One region of the Mesorhizobium sp. M0998 genome, then DNA from elsewhere that is predicted to be linked to it. Evidence: riboswitches for the same ligand, from Rfam matches in the RefSeq annotation. Region 1 holds a riboswitch; the other holds the start of a gene.
What was found. A riboswitch is a leader RNA that binds a small molecule or an ion and turns the genes downstream of it on or off. The one in region 1 is predicted to bind thiamine pyrophosphate.
Positions count from the first base shown of each region.

Region 2: it holds a riboswitch for thiamine pyrophosphate, as region 1 does, so the genes downstream of both, thiB (thiamine ABC transporter substrate binding subunit) here and thiC (phosphomethylpyrimidine synthase ThiC) in region 1, are expected to answer to the same signal.

Region 1 covers NZ_JAMYND010000003.1:55,417-63,779, reverse strand. The annotation lists gene thiS (sulfur carrier protein ThiS) at 1-120, opposite strand, end outside; gene thiO (glycine oxidase ThiO) at 89-1,090, opposite strand; gene thiC (phosphomethylpyrimidine synthase ThiC) at 1,087-2,922, opposite strand; TPP riboswitch at 3,027-3,143, opposite strand; gene NKH59_RS03695 (Fic family protein) at 3,325-4,869, opposite strand; gene NKH59_RS03690 (YybH family protein) at 6,004-6,459, shown strand; gene NKH59_RS03685 (conjugal transfer protein TraG) at 6,985-8,363, shown strand, end outside.
Region 2 covers NZ_JAMYND010000014.1:98,691-107,053, forward strand. The annotation lists gene NKH59_RS15790 (ABC-F family ATP-binding cassette domain-containing protein) at 1-1,769, opposite strand, end outside; gene NKH59_RS15795 (thiamine diphosphokinase) at 1,785-2,429, opposite strand; TPP riboswitch at 2,557-2,671, shown strand; gene thiB (thiamine ABC transporter substrate binding subunit) at 2,715-3,728, shown strand; gene thiP (thiamine/thiamine pyrophosphate ABC transporter permease) at 3,980-5,599, shown strand; gene thiQ (thiamine ABC transporter ATP-binding protein) at 5,596-6,387, shown strand; gene NKH59_RS15815 (M48 family metalloprotease) at 6,641-8,110, shown strand; gene NKH59_RS15820 (RNA polymerase factor sigma-32) at 8,124-8,363, opposite strand, start outside.

The DNA of each region.
Region 1 (8,363 bases):
CACGAGGTCGTTGTTGACGGCGGTCGCGAGCCAATCGCCCTCATAGTCAAGCGCGGCAAGCAGCTCGGCCAGCGTGGTGGCGGCAACCTCATGCACTTTGCCGTTGACCATCAGTTTCATGAGCAAGCTCCACGGGTTTGTCGTGATTGAAGACAATTTCGCCCGCCAGGCGCGCCATGGCGGGGGCGAGAAGAAAGCCATGGCGATAGAGCCCGTTGATCGCGACGGTGTCTCCGCTCATTTCGACGCGCGGCAGATTGTCGGGAAAGGCTGGACGGACGCCGACGCCGGCTTCAACGATCCCGGCCCCGCCAAAGGCCGGATGGAGGGCATACGCAGCACCCAGAAGCTCCATCATCGAACGCGCCGTGACCGGTCTGGCGGACCGGCTTTCAATCATCGTCGCACCGATCATGAACTGGGCGTCGGCACGCGGTACCGCATAGAGCGGAAAGCGCGGATGCAGCAACCGGACCGGGCGCGACAGCGAGAAGTCTGGCGTGTTTAGGATCAGCATTTCGCCGCGAACGCCGCGAAGCCTGTCATCGACGGCGGCCATCCCCGGGCAGTCGATCTGACGATCGAAACCGGAAACATGCCGGGCGTCGGTGCCGAAGTGGAATTTGACACCCATGGCTGCGAGCTTGTCATGAAGTGCTGCCATCGCCTGGCGCGGGTCGAGATGAGCCTCATCTGGGAAGAGCAGTCCGCGCCGGAAGCGGCCGGCGAGGTCGGGTTCCAGGAGCGCAATTTCGTCTTCATCGACACGCCGATGGCCCGACGTGCGGCTGGCGAAGCGGTCGAGCTCGCCGGCATCACGCGGGGCGGCCACGACAAGTGTTCCGCCCCGTGTCACCTGACCCGGCAGCACCGCATCCCACCAGTCGGCAGCGTCACGTCCAAGGTCCAGCACCGGCTGCTCGGCGCTTTCACGCTCGCACCATGGCGCCAGCATGCCGCCGGCGAACCACGACGCATTGCCTCCAAGGCCATGCCGGATCTCGGCGACCGTGACCGTCGCGCCGCGGGCGGCGAGTTCGAAGGCGGCGGTGAGGCCGGCGACGCCGGCCCCCTTTATCAGCACCTTCATGATGGCTTACCTGGCTGAGGCGTGAGCGGTGCGCCGATCTCGTCCGCTGGCACGTAGAGATCGCCGCCCTCGCGGTATTTCGCCGCCATCGCCGCCATGCCCTCTTTCTGTGCCTCGGCGCGGATGTCGTGAGAGATACGCATCGAGCAGAATTTCGGTCCGCACATCGAGCAGAAATGCGCCAGCTTGTGCGCCTCCTTGGGCAAGGTCTGGTCGTGGAAGGACCGTGCGGTTTCGGGGTCGAGCGACAGGTTGAACTGGTCCTCCCAGCGGAACTCGAAGCGCGCGCGGGAAAGGGCGTCATCCCTGACTTTCGCCGCCGGGTGGCCCTTCGCCAGGTCGGCCGCGTGCGCTGCGATCTTGTAGGTGATCACGCCGGTCTTGACGTCATCGCGGTCGGGAAGGCCGAGATGCTCCTTGGGCGTGACGTAGCAGAGCATGGCCGTTCCGAACCAGCCGATCATCGCCGCGCCGATGCCGGAAGTGATGTGGTCGTAGCCCGGCGCGATGTCGGTCGTCAGCGGTCCAAGCGTATAGAACGGCGCCTCGCCACAGACGGCGAGCTGCTTGTCCATGTTCGCCTTGATCTTGTGCATCGGCACGTGGCCGGGCCCCTCGATCATCACCTGGCAATCTTTCGCCCAGGCGATCTGCGTCAGCTCGCCGAGCGTTTCCAGCTCGGCGAATTGCGCCGCGTCGTTGGCATCGGCGATCGAGCCGGGACGAAGGCCGTCGCCGAGCGAGAAGGAGACGTCATAAGCGCGGCAGATGTCGCAGATCTCCGCAAAGTGCTCGTAGAGGAAGCTTTCCCGGTGATGGTGCAGGCACCATTTTGCCATGATCGAGCCACCGCGCGAGACGATACCCGTGACCCGGTCAACGGTCAGCGGGATGTAATGCAGCCGCACGCCGGCGTGGATGGTGAAATAGTCAACGCCTTGCTCGGCCTGCTCGATCAACGTGTCGCGGTAGACCTCCCAGGTCAGGTCCTCGGCGATGCCACCAACCTTTTCGAGCGCCTGGTAGAGCGGCACCGTGCCGATCGGCACCGGCGAGTTGCGCACGATCCATTCGCGGATGTTGTGGATGTTGCGGCCGGTCGACAGATCCATCACCGTGTCGGCGCCCCAGCGGATCGCCCACACCATCTTTTCGACCTCTTCAGCCATCGACGATGTGACGGCGGAGTTACCGATATTGGCGTTGATCTTGACCAGGAAATTGCGGCCGATGATCATCGGTTCGCTCTCGGGATGATTGATGTTGGCGGGAATGATCGCGCGTCCGCGCGCCACCTCGTGGCGCACGAATTCAGGCGTGACGAAGTCGGGGATCGCCGCGCCGAAGGCCTCGCCGTCGCGCTCAAGCTTGCCGTGCAGGATCTCGCGACCAAGGTTCTCGCGGATGGCGACGAACTCCATTTCGGGCGTGATGATGCCAGCGCGCGCATAGGCAAGCTGTGTCACCGCCTTGCCGGTCTGGGCCCGGAGTGGCCGGTTGCGGACTGGAAATTCCGGTGTTAGGCGCTCGCCTGCCGCAAACCCATTGTCTTCTGGCCGGACGTGGCGGCCGTCATAGGCTTCGACATCGCCGCGCGCGGTGACCCATTCATGGCGAAGCCGTGCAAGGCCGTTTTCGATGCTGGTTTCGACAGTCGGGTCGGTATAGGGGCCGGACGGATCGTAAGCGGTCACCGGCGGCTCGCCTGCCGTCGGATGGACGGAGATTTCGCGCATCGGCACCCTGAGCTGCGGGTGGATGGTACCGGATTTGTGGATTTTGCGTGAGGCAGGCAGCGGTCCCGTCGACACGGCGGGGGTGAGGGCATTCATCTTGAGGCTCCTTTGCTCGTTGCATTGGAGACCCAGTTCTGTGCCGGAAGGATGAAAAGACGCTTCTAGCGACCTGCCGAAACAGGACCTCGGGCGTAAACTCCCGCAAAGCGCTTGCACCGTCCCTACGCCAGTATGAACTGGATCAGGTTCAACGGGTCACTGCGCCGCGAAAGCCAGCAGTATCTCAGCCCCTTGCCGGGACTCCCCTGGTGAATGCGTGAGGTTGGACGGGACCGCTCCGGTTTGTCAAGCGCGTTCTGGCCGCGGCTGATCGGCGGCCGGTCAGACCGTGCGGAAAAAATCGTGCATGTCTCGGCGACAAGTCAAGCATCGGAGATGAAGGCAGGGACAAGGGAATCGCAAACCGTCGGACTAAAATCGATCCTGATGATCACACCTTCAATGGGCACCAAAGGTTTGCGCGTAGATCGCCTCGATTCTTCCTGCCTCGTCACTGGTCAGCGCGGCGAATTCCTTCTCGCGCGCGCGGTTCGATAGATGGCCATCATTCTGGTGAAGAAAACGGAAGAGCAGATCGGTCAACCGCTCGGGCATGTCGATAAAGGCGTCCACCTGCTGCCGGAACTGATCGTAGCGCTGCAGAAATGCGGTTTCCTCGGGAAGGTCCCGTTCGATCGTCCGCTGAACGCAAGCATAGAGGAATTCGGCGTGCGGGGTTGCATCGAAGAACCGGTAGAAATCACCGGTGTCATTCAGCACCCGGACGTTGAATTGCGGCGTCGGTTCCCATTCCACCAACGGCAGAAGGCGCTGCGAATAGCTCTCGAGCACGCCCCTGTACTCGTTGATCTGGTCCAGGATCGCGGCCGAGACGGGAAAGACCACTCCCGGCGGATTGAAGCCGCGCATGGCAAGGACGTGGTGGATTAGGTAGCGGTGAATGCGGCCGTTTCCGTCCTCGAACGGGTGAATATAGACAAAGCCGAAGGCGAGGATTGCGGCGGCTACGACTGCATCAAGCTTTTGCGCGGGGCCCTGATCGAACGCCGCCATTCCATCGATTAGCCGCGGCAGGTCCTCGGGCCGAGCGCTGATGTGATCGGGCAAGGGCGTACCGTTGTCTCGATCATGCTCACCGACGAAACCTCCTTCTTTTCGGAAGCCAAGGTTTACGAAACGAGCGTCACCAAGTACAATTCTTTGCAGACGCAGCAGCTCATCGCGATCGATCGGCCAGCGGCCGGCTTCGCCGATGGCGCGGCCCCAGCGCTGGATGCGATCTTGCGGCGGGTGCTCGCCCTCGATCGCGTAGCTTGATCGCGAGTCTTTGAGCAAAAGAAAGGCGGCGGTCCGAGCAAGGAGGTCGCGCGGCACGTCCGCTACGATTGCCTCCGCGCGCCGCGGTAGTTCAAGGCCGATGAATTTTTCGAGAATCTTGGTGCGGAACACCAGAGGGCAGAACTCACGCGTGCCGGGGAGATTGTCCCTTACGCGATAGCGCGAAGCGGTCTTGTCGGGTCCGGGCCACTGCAGCTCGGGATCGACAACCGGAATGTATCGTCCGGCCTCCGCGTCCGGCAGATCGATACGCGCGTCCCTCAGCCATTCATATAAAAACCAGATGCGGCGGGCATAACTGCCGGTCGGGCTTTCACGGACCAGCGCCTCGATCGGCGCGGGACCGGTCACTTGGAACAGCCGCTTGAGGACGGCAAGGTCCAGTCCCTCGTACTTGAGCGCAAAGGTCAGGTGGCCTTCGAGGGTAGGATTTGGGGCATGGCGGGGGGTCATGATCCGCCAGCCATCCCGTTCGGTAATGCGATGATGCTCGCCAGTGGCGAACAACCTACGGGGCAAGGGCGCGGCGAGCCTGTAGGCTCCGATCAGGGCGCTGTACCCGGCCGGGGTCGCCGTTTCAGGAAGGCGGATTTCCTGAAAAACGGTAACAGGACCTGAAAATTGGTGCTGTTGCACCGCAGGCATGAAACGCGAATCCTTCCATTGAATTTTGGTTTAGTCGGCAAAACCTATGAAAAATGATCCTATCCCATGAAAAATGATGCCACAAGACAAATTTTCCGAAAACCGATTCTAAAACAGTGCTGAGGTCGATCAAGCAAGAACTCCGCCACCGGCTCAAGGAAGCGACTTCAGACCAAAAAGGTGAGTCCAGGAACCGCCATTCGCCCGTCTTAGTCACGAGGCCGGCACGGATGGCCCGCCTTACGTCGAGCCGGATTGCTCGAGCGCGCCGTTCGGGGCTCACTCATAGAGCGCTCCGGTGCGCGATCCCGATTTGATAGCCGCGATCACGCTCGCGACTGATCTTGGTGACGTGGCGGCGTCGGAGTAGAAAAGTGATGCAGGATCTCGGTGGCGTCGTGTGTGTGTGTGACCTGAAGTGAGTTCTCTGCGGTATGGGGGGCGGCACGCAGCGCGCGTCTTCTCGGCAAACAGATCGACGAAGCGGCACCGAAGGGAAGTTCCTGGCATTCATTCTCGCCATCGCTGCCCCAATTTGCCGATCGGACTGCCGATCGATCTCGCCCAATACTTTGCGCGCGCAAGGGCCGAAGCTGAACTGGGCGGCACCTGCTCATTCGGGAGCTGACTCATGCTTGGTGCCCGAGAGAGCTGTGCCTGATCGAATGCGTGAAATCGTAGCTCGGAGTGGAGAGGCTGACGCGGTCATCTGTCACCCGCCTTCGGGCTGTAACGGAAAGCGCGACATCGTCTCCAATGCTCGTTCCCCACGTCGAGGGGCCCAGCGGCTTGGCTACGGGGGGGACTGTCAGCTAGTGGCCGCTGGGCCTTGACGACCAGCGACCGTAAGAGGAGGCCCTGTGCTGGCTGACGAAAACTTGCGAGCAAAGCCACGGAAAAGCATCATTCGAACGAACTCTTTCGTCGAGACGAGGAGGGCAGTGAGGCGGTAGCCGCCGCTTTGAAGTTCTCCGGCAGCTGCTACGCTGGTCATTCCGAGGGTCGCAGTTGCGCTTGCGCCGTCATATCAGATAAGTCTAATAAAATAGGCGCCTGGCCATCGAACGCGCCGCGGCGCCCTTGGGTCGGCGCTATTCATCGGGTGGGCATGTCGGGCACGCAAGGGAGGACGAAATGAGACTGGTTCAGTCATTTGCATTTGCTGCTGTGCTGCTTCTTTCGTCTGCATTGTCTGCGGCCGCCCACTCGGCTCGTGAGGACATCGAAGCGGCGTTGGTAAAATTCATGGACGCCTTCAACAGCGGAAACGCAGCAGCGGTAGGTCAAATGTATACCGACGATGCCGCCCTGCTGCCACCCGACGGCAAACGCGTCGATGACCGCAAGGGCGTGGAAGAATTCTGGCAGGGCGCAATCAAGGCCGGGATGAAGAATCTCACCCTGAAGGCGCTGGAAGTGGAAGAGAGCGGGAATCTCGCCTACGAAGTTGGCGCATTTACGCTCGGTGTGCCGAGCAAAGGCGGTGCCCCTTCCACCGTTGCGGGCAAGTACATTGTCGTTTGGAAAAAAGAGGACGACGGGACGTGGCGCCTGCATCGGGACATCTGGAACTTTGGTGCGGCCCAATAGATTCCGCGACCCGTGAGGCCGGCGCGCGCAACAGTTCCAACGAAAGTCCATGGCAATAGTTTATGTGACTGAATTGATTAACAAAATTGAACGGACTTGATGGGTCTGCTCATCGAGTCGGCTCTGGATCTATCGCGCTACCGATCAGGGAGGCGGTAAGATTCGAGCTCAGCAGAACGGAAATTCCGGCTGACCACCACTTGCCGGGACTAGAGCGTTCTCCGGCTCGGCGCGCCGCTGAGGGCTCTTGTTCATTTGGTCGTGGGCAATCCGCGGTTCTCCAAGAACCCGTCCATCTCGTCAAATGCCATCTGAGCCGAGACAACTAATTATCATTGGGCAAAGTAGCGGCTCAACGGCTCCAGAAGAAAGCAGCCCCCCGATGCTCGTTCAACATTCGAGCCCGCATCGGGCAAGTCTTTCCACGTCCGGGTACGCCATGCTGCTTCGACCGCCCCTTTCTTCTTGCGGATTTAGGAATTCGAGCTTTTCGGTTGTTCCGATCATCCATTTGGGAAACGATCGATGCCGGCAAGCAAGGTTTTATGGGGCCAGATACTCACCGCCTTTCTGATCGTCGTCGCGACGACATGGGGAGCAACACAGTGGACGGCAGGGCGGCTCGGCTTTCAAAGCCAACTCGGTCCGCCGTGGTTCGAATTGGCTGGACAGCCCGTTTATCCGCCGCCAGCCTTTTTCTGGTGGTGGTTTTTCTACGACGCCTACGCGCCGAAGGTCTTCCTGGAGGGCGCGGCGATTGCGGCGAGCGGAAGCCCCATGGCTATCGTCGCAGCGATCGGGATGTCGCTGTGGCGGGGGCGCGAGGCAAAGGACACCACGACTTACGGCTCGGCGCGCTGGGCGACGCGAGACGAAATCAAGGCCGCTGGGATGATCGGTCAGGATGGGGTGATCCTGGGTATGTTGGGCCGACACTATCTGCGCCACGACGGTCCGGAACACGTGCTATGTTTCGCACCGACCCGAAGCGGCAAAGGCGTCGGCCTGGTCGTGCCGTCACTACTGACCTGGCCGGGTTCGGCAATCGTCCACGACATCAAGGGCGAAAACTGGGAACTGACGGCCGGATGGCGGGCCCGTTTCGGCCACGTGCTTCTGTTCGACCCGACCAATGCTGGATCAGCAGCCTACAATCCTCTGCTGGAGGTGCGACGGGGCGAGTGGGAAGTTCGAGATGTGCAGAACGTGGCGGATGTCCTGGTCGACCCAGAAGGCACATTGGAACGCCGCAACCACTGGGAGAAGACCAGCCATGCGTTGCTGGTCGGCGCAATACTGCACGTGCTCTATGCGGAGAAAGACAAGACCCTCGCAGGCGTGGCGAACTTCCTTTCCGATCCAGAGCGGCCAATCGAGGCAACGCTGCGCGCCATGATGCTGACGCGGCATTTGGGTGATGCAGGCCCGCATCCCGTCGTGGCGTCGGCTGCTCGGGAACTGCTTAACAAGTCCGAGAACGAGCGTTCCGGCGTGCTCTCGACAGCCATGAGTTTTCTGGGCCTCTACCGCGATCCAGTTGTGGCCAAGGTGACGTCATGCTGTGACTGGCGGATCGCAGACCTTGTCGAGGAGGCACGGCCGACGACGCTTTATCTGGTCGTACCGCCATCGGACATCAGTCGCACAAAGCCGCTGATGCGACTCGTGCTTAACCAGATCGGCCGCAGGCTCGCCGAAGATCTTCACGCGAAGGATCACCGGCAGCGTCTTTTGATGCTGCTGGACGAGTTTCCCGCGCTCGGCAGGCTCGATTTCTTCGAAAGCGCGCTGGCCTTCATGGCCGGGTATGGCATCAAGTCGTTCCTGATTGCACAATCGCTCAATCAGATCGAGAAGGCCTACGGACCGAACAATTCCATCCTCGACAATTGTCATGTGCGGGT
Region 2 (8,363 bases), on a different contig from region 1:
AGCGCTGCCAGTGTGACGCGCTCCTTGTCGAGCGCGGCAATCGTCTTCTGGAACGAGGCCGGATCGCGCTCGTAATAGGCCGGATCGGCGATGTTGTTCTCCAGCCGCGAGATCGAGGCCGACACCGCCTCGATCTTCTTGGGTAAGGTTTCCAGCGCGAATTTCTGCTTGAACGACAGTTTCTTGGCCGGGCCCTTCGGTGCGGCCGCTTCGTTCCTGCTTGCCGCCGTCGCGTCGCCCGTCTCGGCCTTTGGTCGCGCCTTGCGGTCGTCCAGCCTGGTGCCGCCGCGCTGCGCCAGCATGTCGGAATAGCCGCCGGCATATTCGATCCAGCGGCCGTCACCATCCGGCGCGATGATGCTGGTCACGGTGCGATCGAGGAAATCGCGATCGTGGCTGACCAGGATCACCGTGCCGGCAAAGCCGGCGACCAATTCCTGCAGCAGCTCCAGCGTCTCCATGTCGAGGTCGTTGGTCGGCTCGTCGAGCACAAGCAGGTTTGCCGGCCGCGCCAAAACGCGGGCGAGGATCAGCCGCGCCCGCTCGCCGCCCGAAAGCTCGCGCACCGGCGTGCGCGCCTGTTCCGGCTTGAACAGGAAGTCTTTCATGTAAGAGACGACGTGGCGCTGCTCGCCATTGATGACGAGGTTCTCGCCGCGCCCGTCGGTGAGATACTGCGCCAATGTCTCCTGCGGGTCGACGGCTTCGCGCTTCTGGTCGAGCGTGGCGATCTCCAGATTTGTGCCGAGCCGCACCGTGCCCGCGTCCGGCTTCAATTCGCCGGTCAGCATCTTCAACAGCGTCGTCTTGCCGGCGCCGTTCGGCCCGACCAGACCGACGCGATCGCCGCGCTGGATTCGGGTCGAGAATCCCTTGACCACGGTCAGATCGCCAAAGGTCTTCTCGATGTTCTTGGCTTCGATCACCAGCTTACCGGATTCGGCGGCGTCGCTGGCTGTCATCGTCGCCGCACCCTCGGCGCCGCGATGACCACGAAAGCGCTGGCGCATGGTCTGCAACTCACCGAGCCGGCGCATGTTGCGCTTGCGCCGCGCTGTCACGCCATAGCGCAGCCAGTGCTCCTCGCGCACGATCTGGCGACCGAGCTTGTGCTGCTCGCGCTCTTCCTCCTCCAGCACCGTGTCGCGCCATTCCTCGAAATAGCCAAAGCCCTTGTCGAGACGGCGGGTCTGGCCGCGGTCGAGCCAGATTGTGGCGCGTGACACGCGCTCGAGAAAACGGCGGTCATGCGAGATGACGACCAGTGCCGAGGAGGTGCGGGCAAGCTCCTCCTCCAGCCATTCGATGACCGAAAGGTCAAGATGATTGGTCGGCTCATCGAGGAGGAGAATGTCGGGCTCCGGCGCCATGACGCGGGCGAGGGCGGCGCGCCGCGCCTCGCCGCCGGAAAGGTCGTTCGGCCGTTCCTCGCCGGTCAGGCCGAGATGCTCCATCAGATAGGTGGCGCGGTAGGGATCGTCGGCGGGCCCGAGCCCCGCCTCGACATAGGCGCGGACGGTCGCAAAACCGTCCATGTCGGGCATTTGCGGCAAGTAGCGCACGGTTGCCGAGGGCTGGCGGAAGACTTCGCCATCCTGCGGTTCGATCAGCCCGGCGGCGATCTTGAGGAGCGTCGACTTGCCAGAGCCGTTGCGGCCGACCAGGGCAATCTTGTCGCCAGCCGAGGCCGTCAAGGCGGCACCGTCGAGCAACGGCGTGCCGCCAAAGGTCAGCTTTATCCCGTCGAGATTGAGAAGTGGCGGCGCCATATCAGCTTTCTGGGCTCAGCTTTCCGGAAGAGGGTAGGGATGCGCGAGCAGCAGCGCGCGGCCGCTGGCCAGCGCGATTTCCAGCCGGCCCTTGACCTCGTTGGAAATGGTCAGCGACGAGCCGAACGCAACCTCGACATGGTCGAGCGGCCATTTGGCGCCGGTGACTGTCAGGCCGGCGAGATCCGAAAAGCCGAGCACCGAAAACAGCGTGCCGTCGGCATAGTCGGAGCCAGTCTTTCCAGGCAGCAAAGGAATGCCTTCCTGTGCGCCGCTGGTCAAAAGCACTTCCGTTCCGCCTTCCGCCAGCCGGACGCTCAGCGCCAGATGCAGGAAGATGTGGTCGGTGCGTTTGCCGCCGAAGGCGCCTGCGAGCACAAGGCTTGTCGCACCGCGTTCGAGCGCGGCGGCGATAGCGAGTTCACCGTCGGTCTTGTCCTTTTCAGCGGGAAATACCTGCCGTGGCACGGCGGCCAGATCTTCCGGCAAATCGGCAGGCACCGAATCGAAATCGCCGACCCAGAGTTCCGGCCTCAGGCCCAGCATGCGGGCATGACCGATGCCGGCGTCGGCGGCGATGACGCGCGAGCCTTCGACCTGGCGGTCGAGCAGCGGCGTGCGGATGAGATCGCCGCCAAGCAGGATGGTGAATGTGCTCATATCTCGTGGCCCTTACCAGCCCTGCCCCGGAAACGGAAGATGAAACGGCAGACGAAACGGAAGGCTGGGCTTTGGATGTCCGGCAAACTTCCGCTTGCGCAGCACTTCGGCCGGGCCTATGTGTCGCAACGCTCTAACGGGGTGCCGGACGCGATCTTCGCGGACCGGCTGAGAGGCAAGACTGCCAACCCGCTGAACCTGATCCGGTTTGTACCGGCGGAGGGATTAGACGTTTCGGACAGCCCGACGCCTCAATTCCTTTCAACGCGAACGAAGGAGGCGCCGATGCGCAGTTTTTTCCACTCTCTTGTCTCAATTGTCCTGCTTGCGGCATCCGCGCTCGCCCTGCCAGGGCAGGCATCGGCACAGGATAGACTGACGGTCTATACCTATGAAAGCTTCACCGCCGATTGGGGTCCGGGACCGGCAGTGAAGAAGGCCTTCGAGGCCGAATGCAGTTGCGTCGTCGAATTCGTCTCGGTCGCCGACGGCGTGGCGCTGCTCAACCGTGTGAAGCTGGAAGGCGCCGCGACCAAGGCCGATATCGTACTTGGCCTCGATACCAACTTAACCGCCGACGCCAAGGCAACCGGCCTGTTTTCGCCGCACGGCGCCGTCTCGGGCGTCAATGTACCGGGCGGCTGGAGCGACGATATTTTCGTGCCGTTCGACTATGGCTATTTCGCCGTCGTCTACGACACCGAAAAACTGAAGAGCCCGCCGAAGAGCCTCAGGGAATTGGTCGAGGGCGATGCCGGAGAGAAGATCGTCATCCAGGATCCGCGCACCTCGACGCCGGGCCTTGGCCTGCTGCTGTGGGTCAAGTCGGTCTATGGCGACAAGGCGCCGGAAGCCTGGGCCAAACTCAAGGCGAAGGTGCTGACGGTAACGCCGGGCTGGAGCGAGGCCTACGGCCTGTTCACCAAGGGCGAGGCGCCGATGGTGCTGTCCTACACGACCTCGCCGGCCTACCACATGGTCGCCGAAAACACCGAGCGCTACCAGGCGGCGTCCTTCGAGGAGGGCGAATATCTGCAGATCGAGGTCGCGGGGATCACCACCAAGGGCGCGAAGAACCCGCTGGCGGAAAAGTTCATTGCCTTCATGACCGGACCGAAATTCCAGGATGTCATTCCCGAAACCAACTGGATGTTCCCGGCCGGCAAAACCGACAAGCCGCTCAACCCGGCGTTCGACAAGCTGGTCAAGCCGACCAAGACCTTGCTGTTCAGCCCGGAAGACGTCGCGGCCAACCGCAAGGCCTGGGTCGATGAGTGGCTTGCGGCGATGAGCAGGTAGGGCTCAAGCCTCGTCGGATGTTTGCGCCAAGCCACCCCCCTCTGGCCTGCCGGCCATCTCCCCCTCAAGGGGGGAGATCGGCAGCTTTGTCGCCTCTCCTCGCCCTGCCACTTGTGAGATTGGCGAAGGCGGCTGAGTGCGCAATCTCCCCCCTTGAGGGGGAGATGGCCGGCAGGCCAGAGAGGGGTGGGCTCGGCCTTTGCCAGGTATTTCCTTCGATCAACGCCTGTCGTAGTGTCGGGTAGGGCGACATGCGTACGCGTCATCCGGCCGATCCCCGCGTCACTGCCGGTATCGTCGCGCTCGCCGCCATCGCGCTGCTTATCGGCGGAGCATTCGCCGGGCTCCTCGTCGAAGCTACGCGCGACCTGTCCGGCGCCGCTTCCGCCTTCGATTCCTATCTCCTGCGTGTTGCCCGCTTCACGCTCTGGCAGGCTCTGTTGTCGACCCTGCTCTCCGTCGCACCGGCGCTGTTCGTCGCGCGCGCCCTGTCGCGGCATCCGCGTTTTTTCGGGCGAGGCTTCATCCTCCAGCTTTTCGCCGTGCCACTGGCGCTGCCGGCCATTGTTGCCGCACTCGGTGTCTTGGCGCTCTATGGCCGCGCCGGCTATTTTGCCGGCACGCTGGGCGCGCTAGGCGGCCAGAGCTGGCCCGGCATCTATGGCCTGTCGGGCATACTCGTTGCCCATGTCTTCTTCAACCTGCCGCTGGCGACGCGGCTGTTCCTGGAGGCGTTGCAGACCGTGCCGGCTAACCAATGGCGGCTGGCGAGCCAGCTTGGCATGGGTGCTGCGCCGGCCTTCCGGCTGATCGAATGGCCGCCGCTGCGTGCGGCCTTGCCGGGCGTTGCCGGGCTCGTTTTCATGCTGTGCATCACCTCCTTCACCATCGTGCTTACGCTCGGCGGCGGGCCGCGCGCGACGACGCTCGAGGTTGCCATCTACCAGGCGCTGCGTTTCGACTTCGACCCGGCGCGGGCGGTGACGCTGACCCTGCTGCAGATTGCCCTGACCTTCGTCGTCGTGCTGGCACTGACGCGGCTTGGCGCCAATATGACCGGCGACGCCAATCTGCCGGTGGCGCCGCGCCGGTATTTTTCAGCCGGTGCGGCCGAGACCGTGCTGAACGCGCTGGCGATCGGGCTCGCACTGCTGTTTGTCGCCGGGCCGATGGCGGCCACGCTGGCAGCCGGGCTTGGCGCCGATCTCGGCCGCCTGGCCGGCGAGAGCGCGGTGCGGCAAGCGACGGCGACCAGTGCCGTGCTCTCCCTCCTATCGGCGCTGCTCTCTGTGGCGTTGTCGCTGTCGCTGGTGATGGCGCGCCGGGCGCTGGCGCTCACCCGGCGGAGCGGCAGGAGGACGCTGCTCGAACACCTGGCCGACACCGGTGCGGGGTTCGTCCTGGTGGTGCCGCCCATCGTCATCGGTGCCGGCTGGTTCTTGCTCCTGCGCACCGTCGGCGATGTCTTTGCGATCGCCCCTGTCATGGTGGTTGCGGTCAATGCAGTGATGGCGATGCCGTTCGCCATCCGCGCCATCCGCCCTGCCTATGACGCGGCGAGCGAACGCCACGAACGGCTCTGCGCACAGCTTGGCATCTCGGGCTGGAACCGGTTGCGGCTGGTCGACTGGCCGTCGCTGCGGCGGCCGCTCGCCACCGGCTTCGCGTTCGCCATGGCGCTGTCGCTCGGCGATCTCGGCGTCATTGCGCTGTTCGGCAGCGATTCCGTGCAGACCTTGCCCTATCTGCTGCTGGCGCGCATGGGCAGTTACCGCACCGAGGATGCCGCCGGCCTGGCGCTGCTGCTCGGCCTTGTCTGCCTGGCGCTGGTGTTGGCCGCGGACTGGCTGGGAAGGAGGGAGAAATCATGATGCCGATCAGCCCGGAACGGTCCATTTCGGTGGAAAAAGGCGCGGCCGTGCGGCTCGATAATGTCTCGTTCAGCTATGGTGAAACGCCGCTTATATTCGATGTCGATTTCCCGGCGTCGGAAATCACCGCCATCATGGGGCCGAGCGGTTCGGGAAAGTCGACGCTGCTCAATCTGGTGGCCGGCTTCGAGACGCCGCGGTCGGGCCGCGTGCTGATCGGCGGCGCCGACGTCAGCACTGCGCCGCCATCAGCGCGGCCGGTATCGATGGTGTTCCAGGAAAACAACCTGTTTGCCCATCTGTCCCTCGAGCAGAATGTCGGGCTCGGCCGCTCGCCTTCGCTCAGGCTGAGCGAGGCTGACCGCGCCGCAATCGCCGCAGCGCTGAAGCGCGTCGGCCTTGCCGGCAAGGAAAGCCGGCTGCCGCGCGAACTCTCCGGCGGCGAGCGGCAGCGCGTCGCGCTCGCCCGGGTCCTGGTGCGCGACCGGCCGGTGCTGTTGCTCGACGAGCCGTTCGCTTCGCTCGGACCGGCACTGCGCGACGACATGCTCGACCTGGTGGCCGACGTCCATTCGGAGCAGCGCATGACGGTGTTATTCGTCACGCACCAGCCGGACGATGCGCGCCGTATCGGCCAAAATATGGTTTTCCTGGATGGTGGCACGGTTGCCGCGACCGGCACCGCGGCCGATTTTTTCGTCGGGGCTGGACCGGAGGCATTCCGACGCTATATCGGCTCGGGTCCGTTTGCGGCTGGATCACGAGATGTTGCCCGGAAGCGGACATAATTTATGGTCAAACCGGCGGAAGGCGAAGCGGCGCTTGCTTGCCATGGTCGAGGTAGTGTGGCTAGGTCCGCCAGGAGCTGGTCCGGCCTAGACCGTGATTTGCCCTTGCTGCCTCGTATCTGTCGGACGCACGAAGGACGCCGTAGCACTTGATTTGCGCGTGATGCTTTCCGGAAATCGCGCCCGATTTTCGCGGTCACGTGCCAGGACTTGAAAGGAAGCCGATCTGCCGACCGGCATCGACAATCGGAGGGTGAAACCGCTGGCGCGCTTTCTGGCGCTGGCCGGTCTTGCCGTGGCGCTGGCAAGCTGCCAGATGTTCACGCCTCCCGACGTGCAGGAATCAGGCTTTCAGCCCTCAGACAAGCCGATCACGGTCGACAATGTCGCCGCCAACGGCAAGCTCGCTCAACTGGCGAAGGCGCAGCACCCGCGCATCCTCGCCACCTATGGCGGCGAGTATTCCGACCCCAAGCTGGAGCGCATGGTGGCCAAGATCGTCGGCAGACTGACCGTGGTGTCGGCCAACCCAACCCAGACCTACCGCATCACCATCCTCAACTCGCCCAACGTCAATGCCTTCGCGCTGCCGGGCGGCTATCTCTACATCACCCGCGGGCTGCTGGCGCTGGCCAACGATTCCGCCGAGCTTGCCGCCGTCATCGCGCATGAGATGGGCCACGTTACGGCCAACCACGGCCTGCAGCGCCAGCAGCTGGAAGCCGAAGAGGGGTTGGCGACCAAGGTCGTTTCGGACGTGCTCGGCGACAACCCGACGGCCAAGGCGGCGCTGATCCGCGGCAAGCTGAGGCTGGCCCAGTTCTCGCGCAATCAGGAGCTGGAGGCCGATGCCATCGGCATCAAGTCGATCGGCGAAGCCGGTTTCGACCCCTACGCCGCCGGCCGCTTCCTGCAGTCGATGTCGGCCTATACCGATTTCCGCTCAATCAGCGGCGCCACCGACGCCAGCCTCGACTTCCTGGCGACGCACCCCAACACGCCGCAGCGTATCGATCTCGCGCAGCGCCACGCCCGCCAGTTCGGCGCGCCTGGTGTCGGGTCGCGCGACCGCGATTCATTTCTTGCCGGCGTAGACGGGCTGCTTTACGGCGACACGCCGGAGGAAGGCTACGTGCGCGGCGAAACCTTCCTGCACCCTGGCCTCGGTGTGTCGTTCTCGGTGCCCAACGGTTTCGTCATCGACAATTCGGCGGCGGCGGTGACGGCCACAGGCCCGGGCGACATGGCAATCCGCTTCGATGGCGTTTCGATCGACAAGGACCGCTCGCTGACCGACTACATCCGCAGCGGCTGGGTTGCCGGCCTCGACGACAGCAGCGTGCGCCAGGAGACGATCAACGGCAACGAAGCGGCAACCGCGCATGCCGGCGCCGATGGCTGGCAATTCGACATTGCGGTGATCCGCGCCGGCGGCCAGGTCTACCGCTTGCTGACTGCTGCGCCGTCGGCCAGCACCTCGCTGAGCACGGTGGCGCGCTCGGTCAGCGGCTCGTTCCGCATCCTGAGTGCTGCCGAGAAGGCAGCACTGAAGCCACTGCGTATCCGCATCGTCACGGTGCAGCCCGGCCAGACGATGGGCTCCCTGGCCGCACAGATGGTCGGCGTCGACCGCAAGCTGGATTTGTTCAGGGTGCTCAACGCGCTGTCGCCGGGTGCCGCGGTTTCGGCCGGCGACAAGGTGAAGATCGTCACCGACAAATAGCAGGCGACGCGATTCAGGCTGCGAGAAATTCCGGATTCTGCTTTACCAGCGCCGCCTTGAGCTTTTCCATGGCGCGCGCCTCGATCTGCCGGACACGTTCCTTGGAGATGCCGAGGGTCTCGCCGAGCGCTTCGAGCGTCGCGCCCTCGTCGCTCAGCCGGCGTTCCTCGATAATCCTGAGCTCGCGCGCATTGAGAGCGCCGAGTGCCGTCTTCAGCCACACCGAGCGGCGTTCGACGTCGATCGTATCGCC